2 regions of the Paludisphaera borealis genome follow, and region 2 is predicted to be linked to the other one. Evidence: riboswitches for the same ligand, from Rfam matches in the RefSeq annotation. Region 2 holds a riboswitch; the other holds the start of a gene.
The links. A riboswitch is a leader RNA that binds a small molecule or an ion and turns the genes downstream of it on or off. The one in region 2 is predicted to bind cobalamin.
Positions count from the first base shown of each region.

Region 1 (3,205 bases), 320 kb from region 2:
GGCGAACCGCTCGTCGGAGATGTTCAGGTCGGCCAGCAGAACGTGGGCCGGGCCGTAGTGGGGGTTCACCGCCAGCGCCCGCTCGGCCTTCGACCGGCCGGCGGCCAGCCGATAGCCTTGAAGATCGGCCTGGCCGAGCGTCACCAGCACCTCGGGCGACAGCGGGTTGATCTGCTGCGCCCGCGCCAACTCCTTGCTCGCGGCGCGCTCATTGTAGCCGGCGAGGAACAGCCGGCCTTCCAGCCACGGGGCCTTCCAGCAATTCGAGTCGGCCTTGAAGGCGGCCTCGTAGATCTCGTTGATCACGTCGTTGAGCGCGTCGCTCAGGTCTTCGCCCCGGGCCGTGGCGCGGTAGTAGCGCTCGGCCGCCTGGCCGATCAGGACCAGCCCCTCGGCGTCTTTCACCAGCTCGGCGTTGTGGGCGTTGAAATGGTCGACGAACCACTTGCAGGCGGCGACAGCTTTCTCAAGCTCGCCGCGGGCGTCGAGGAGCCGGACGGCGGTCCAGCGGGCGGACAGGTCGTCGGGAGCAGCGGCGAGGGCCTTGGCGACCCAGGCGTCGGCCTTCTCCCAGTCGCCTCGGTTGAACGCGATCTCGGCGAGCCGGGCGGCGGCTATAGGCGATTTGGGGTCCTTGGCCGCGATCGGCTCCAGTTCCTTCACGGCCTTGTCGTACTCGCCCTGGCCGACCAGGCTTTCGGCCCTGCCCAGCGCAAGAGCGCGCTCGAATTCGGGCGTCGGCCCGCCGGGCCGTTTCTTCGCGCCGGCCGCCACGGCGTCGAACGCCTCTTCGGCCTCGGCGTAGCGGCCGTTCTGCAAGAGCCGTCGCGCGGCGTCCAGGTCGCTCGACGTGTCGGTCGCCCCGGGCGCCTGACCTGCGAGACTCGCCGCCAGGAACAGAATCACGTAGCCCATGAATCCTCCCTCCTCGATCTGTTCCCTCACGTTACCAGAATGCCGCCAACGATGGCACCGCGACTTGCCGACCGGCGGGTCCGCCGCGAAATCGCCGGCGACCGTTCTTGCCTTGCGTGGGGGCGGTGGTCGACGTTATAGTCCCGCTTACATTCGACAGGCGTCCAGCCCAACCGCTGGACAGGAAGCCGGTGAAATTCCGGCGCGGGACCGCCGCTGTAAGCGAGAAGGTCTCCGGACGAAAAGCCACTGCGAGCCACGGCTCGCGGGAAGGCGTCCGGCGACCGTTCGACTCGCGAGCCAGAATACGGCCTGACGAATGACCCATTCGATGCTTCGGCCTCAAGCATCACGGGGGGCGGACCGCCATGCGTTCCCGAACGCTGCGCGCCATCGCCTTTTTCTTTTCGTGAGGCCGCGTCCCAAGGCCCCGGAAAGGTCCACTCCTTCGCCTCCTGACTCGCTCGCGGTCGCGATCCGTCGCGCCCACCGCGCACGGTTCGCCGCGACGTCCCGACGTCCGATACGCTCGGCCCCTTCGAAGTCACGCGAAGGGGATGCGAGGCGGGGACTTTCCGCGCCCTGAAGACGCGTTTTGTTCCCATTCGGTTCTTATTGAAAGGAAATTGCATGCGATTGGCTTCACGCTTCTTCAAGGTGCTGGCCGGCGGCTTGGTTCTCGTCGTCTCGTCGTCGACGGCCCGGGCGGGCTTCGACCCGCAGGTGGGGCAGCCTGGCTCGCTCGGAATTCCGGCGTCGAGTCCGCTGTTCACTGAGTGGGCGTCGTCGGTGGTCTCATTCGATCCGGGGCCTCAAGACATCACCAATCCCAACAGCCCGCTCGTCACGTTCGGGTCGCCGTCCAACATTCTCGGCCCGCGCACGGGCGACTCGACCTATAGCGTGCTCTCGCTCGGCGACGGCGGCTCGATCACTCTGGGCTTCGACCGGCCGATCACCAACGGCGCGGGGGCCGATTTCGCGGTCTTCGAGAACGGTTTCCTTTCGGGCGGAGCGGGCATGGCGTTTCTCGAACTGGCGTTCGTCGACGTCTCGTCCGACGGCGTGAACTTCTTCCGGTTCCCGTCGATCTCGCTGACGCAGACCGACACCCAGGTCGGCGGCTTCGGGCTCCTGGACGCGAGCAACCTGCATAACCTCGCCGGCAAGTACATCGCCGGCTACGGCACGGGCTTCGATCTGGACGACCTCGTCGGCGTCTCCCCGCTGCTCGACGTCGACCACGTGTCGTTCGTACGAATCACCGACGTCGTCGGTTCGATCGATCCCCGGTACGGCAGCCGTGATTCGCTGGGCAACCTGATCAACGACCCGTTCAAGACCCCGTTCGGGTCGTCCGGCTTCGATCTCAGCGGCGTGGGAGTGATCCATGCGGCGAACGCGCCGGTGGCGGCCGTGCCGGAGCCGTCGAGCTTCGCACTCGGGTTCTGCGGAATCGCCATCGCGGCGGCGGCGGTCCGCGCCCGCTCCGCCAGGTCCGGCCGACTCGCCGCGTGAGCTGAGCACGGCCCCGAGATCAAGCGTCGATCCCCTCGAAATCCGATATTCCGAGGGGGCCGGCGCCCCGGCTTACTCTGGCTGTTCGCCTTGTCGGACTTCTCGAAGCAGGTACGTCGTCTTGGACTGCGACTCGTAGTACGTCCGCATGATCAGCTCCGACTGGACGCCCAGCAGGATGCTCATGCCGCCGGCCAGAAAGAACATGACGGCCAGCGAGGGCAGGGGGGTCTCGATAAACGTCTTGGACGCCAGGCCGGACCACCACAGCGAGGCCGGCCATGGGAAGACGTACTTGTAGTAAACCATCGCAAAGCAGCAGCCGATCCCCAGCGCGAACGACCACAGGCCGAACCGGCCGAAGAAGTGGATCGGCCGCTGGGAATACTTCTGAAGGAACCGGATCAAGATCAGGTCGAGGACGACGTTGAACGTCCGGCCAAGTCCGTACTTCGTCTTGCCGGCGGTCCGGGCGCGGTGGTTGACCACCTGCTCGGTGACGCGCGCCCCTTGCCAGGCCGCGAAGATCGGGATGAACCGGTGCATCTCGCCGTAGAGCCGCACCCCGGCCAACACGCGACGCCGGTAGGCCTTCATGGTGCAGCCGAAATCGTGGAGCGGAACGCCCGAGATCCGGGCCACCAGGCGGTTGGCGATCTTCGAGGGGATCTTGCGGCTGACGAACGCGTCCTGGCGGTTGCGCCGCCAGCCGGAGACGACGTCGTAGCCTTTTTCGAGGGTCTCCAGCAGCTTGGGGATGTCGGCGGGGTCG
Region 1 is NZ_CP019082.1:3,303,232-3,306,436, forward strand. Features, by position in the region: gene BSF38_RS12750 (tetratricopeptide repeat protein) at 1-915, opposite strand, end outside; cobalamin riboswitch at 1,057-1,245, shown strand; gene BSF38_RS12755 (hypothetical protein) at 1,546-2,433, shown strand; gene BSF38_RS12760 (glycosyltransferase family 2 protein) at 2,506-3,205, opposite strand, start outside.
Region 1: linked by a shared signal. The riboswitch ahead of BSF38_RS12755 (hypothetical protein) and the one ahead of BSF38_RS14050 (DUF1559 domain-containing protein) in region 2 are both predicted to bind cobalamin.

Region 2 (3,205 bases):
CGCCGATCCGAACGCGCCGGAGTTCCGCGTCCCCGAGCTGGTGCTCGACGCGGCTCGACGCGACCGGCTCGGCGGTCGGGGCCGGCTGCTCTCGGCCTTCGACGAGGCGCGCCGAGGGATGGACCGCCCGGGTTCGACCGAGGCGTTCGACGCCTATCAGCGGCAAGCCCTCACCGTCTTGACGACCCCGGCCGCCCATGAGGCGTTCGACGTGGGCCGCGAAGATCCGAAGTTGCGCGACCGCTACGGCCGCAACGTCATCGGCCAGCGCTGTCTGCTGGCGCGCCGGCTGGTCGAGGCGGGCGTCCGGCTGGTCACGGTCGACTTCCCGTGCGTCCCCGGTCAGAAAGCGTTCTCGTGGGACGATCACGCGAGCGTCTGGAACATCTTCGAACAGATGGAGATCCGTCTCCCCGTGCTCGACACGGCCGTCTCCGCGCTGATCGAGGACGTTCACGCCCGAGGCATGGACCGGGACACGCTCATCGTCGTGATGGGAGAGATGGGACGCACGCCCAAACTCTCCAACCACAACGGACAACCGGGCCGCGAGCACTGGGGAGCCGCCATGACCGTGTTGATGTCCGGCGGCGGCATGCCCATGGGCCAGGTCATCGGCTCGACCACCCCCAAGGGCGAGGAACCCAAGGACCGCCGGTTCACCCCCAACGACGTCCTCGCCACCTGGTACCGCTACCTCGGCATCGACCCGTCTCGAACCTTCGACGACATGACCGGCCGTCCCGTCGCCCTGCTGTCCCAGGGCGAACCGATCCGAGAGCTGTTTTGAAGTTCCTCAATCGCCATGCCCTGAGGCCGGCGCTCGCCGGTCAGTCGTCGGCGCCCTGAGCGGCGAAGGCCGGCGCGGACGCGGAAACGGACATGGCCGGCTCGAAGCCCGAGACGCGCATCGCGCCGGCTTCCGGAGCCTCGGCGGGTGCGAGCAGCGCGAGTTCGGCCTCGAAGCGAAACGCGCGACGCTGGTCGCCACACTCGATCAAGAAGATCGTGGGCTGGCGCTTCTCAACGATCTTGTGAATCACGATGCCTTCGGAAGCCCGCCCGGTGGTCAACTGAAAGCTGACCAGATCGCCTACCGCAAACGGCCGTTTCATAACATCACCCTCCTGGTGAAAACGACGTCGGCGTGAAGCCGAGATCAATCCCTTGACGGTCCATCTTACCAGGCGGGCCGATCTTGTCAGGAGCAACCTGAAAAATCCCTCAAGTTTCAGCCGCGATGCGCCGGGGACCATTTCAGGTCGCGACGTTTGCGACGTTTTCCAGACACTTGACGATCGCCCGGGGGAGTTGGTCTAATCGATCGTCTCGACAGGTGTCCCGGAACCGTTCTTGGTTCCACAAGGGAAGAATAGGGAAGACGGTGAGAATCCGTCGCGGGGCCGCCGCTGTAATCGGTCAGATCCTCGGACAACTCAGCCACTGCCGCAAGGCGGGAAGGCGGTCCGAAGGTCGTCACGAGCCGTAAGCCAGAAGACCTGCCCGTCGAGCTTGACTCTTGGATGCTTCGGCCACGAGCATCCGGGTGGGCGCGCCGACGGACTTTCCGCGACGCGCCGCGCACCCGAAAGGCCGAAGCGAACCCGTCCGCCGGTCACCGGCAGGATTCTTCGCCTTGAAGGCCTTCGACGCCCCCCCTCTGCATCGACATCGCGGCTTCACGCTCATCGAGCTGCTCGTGGTCATCGCGATCATCGCGGTCTTGATCGCCTTGCTGCTCCCCGCCGTCCAGGCCGCCCGCGAAGCCGCCCGGCGGATGCAGTGCACAAGCAACCTGAAGCAGCTCGGGATCGCGCTCCACGGCTACCACGACGTCCATTCGACGTTCGCGGCCGGCGGCTGGATCACCCTGCCGACGCAGCCCAAAACGGTCAACATGAACATGGGATGGTCGGCCGCCGTCCTCCCCTGGGTCGAACAGACGTCGCTGTACAACAGCCTGAACATCAGCCAGCGCTACAACGTCGCCGCCAACTCGACGGCCGGATACACCGCGCTTTCGATCTACCTCTGCCCCTCCGAGCCGAGGGCCTCGCTCTGGGGCATGTACCCCGGCGACCCGTACCAATCGGCCGACGCCGACTACGGCGGCATGTACGGCGAGCGCGGGCTGAGCAGCCCGACTTCGAACAACAACCCGCCCGGCGGCGCGATGATCTTCAACCAGAACGTCTCGATCGCTCAGATCACCGACGGCACTTCGAACACCATCCAGGTCGGCGAAGACCCCGAGGCGATCAACGCCTTCTGGATCAGCGGCCACAACCTGTTCGACCAGTCAGCCCCGATCAACGCTCGCCCGAAGTACGAGTTCGGCGAGGAACTGACCAGCCAGCATCCGGGAGGCGTGAACGTCCTCCTGGGCGACGGCTCGGTGCGGTTCCTCAAGCAGACGATGGACCCCCGCGCGCTCGCCGCGCTCTGCACCCGCAACGGCGGCGAGGTCCTCGACGCCTCCTCTTATTGATGATCTCTCGATCTCGACGGATCGACGATCCCCACCCTTTTCGTTTCCTCAACGGAGTTTCCCCCACGATGCGATTCGCGAACGTCCCGGCCCTCGCCCTGATCCTGGCGACGGCCTCCGCCGCCGCCCACGCCGACGTCGTCACCACCACGACCTTCGAGTCCGTCTCGATCCCGGCCGCGGGTTATGTGAGCAACGCCCCTCCCGGCTTCACCATCGACGGCAATTTCTTCAACAACAGCTACAATGCGACGTGGGGCACCTGGTCGGGCTGGGCGATCTCCAATCAGACAGCCCCGACCCCGGCCGAGATCGCCTCGAAGCCGAACTACGCCTTTCAGTACAGCGCCAGCCCCGGCAAGGGCGCCGACGGCTCCTCGAACTACGCCGTGGCGTTCGGCGGCTCGTACATCAATGTCTCGCCCGGCCAGTCGGTGTACTCGATGGACGTCACGAACACGACCTACGACTACCTGTCCATGAGCAAGGGCGACCAGTTCTCCAAGAAGTTCGGCGCGGGGGATTTCTTCACCCTCAGCATCGTCGGCCACGACGAACTGAACGGCGCGGGCGCGACGACCGGACAGATCGACTTCCAGCTCGCCGACTTCCTGGGATCGAACCATTACATCGTGAACACATGGGACACGGTCGATCTCACAAGCCTGGGCTCGGCCCGAAGCCTGACCTTCAGCCTCAGCTCGTCCGACAACGGCG
Region 2 is NZ_CP019082.1:3,619,525-3,622,729, forward strand. Features, by position in the region: gene BSF38_RS14040 (DUF1501 domain-containing protein) at 1-790, shown strand, start outside; gene BSF38_RS14045 (hypothetical protein) at 831-1,163, opposite strand; cobalamin riboswitch at 1,318-1,521, shown strand; gene BSF38_RS14050 (DUF1559 domain-containing protein) at 1,637-2,488, shown strand; gene BSF38_RS14055 (DUF4465 domain-containing protein) at 2,557-3,205, shown strand, end outside.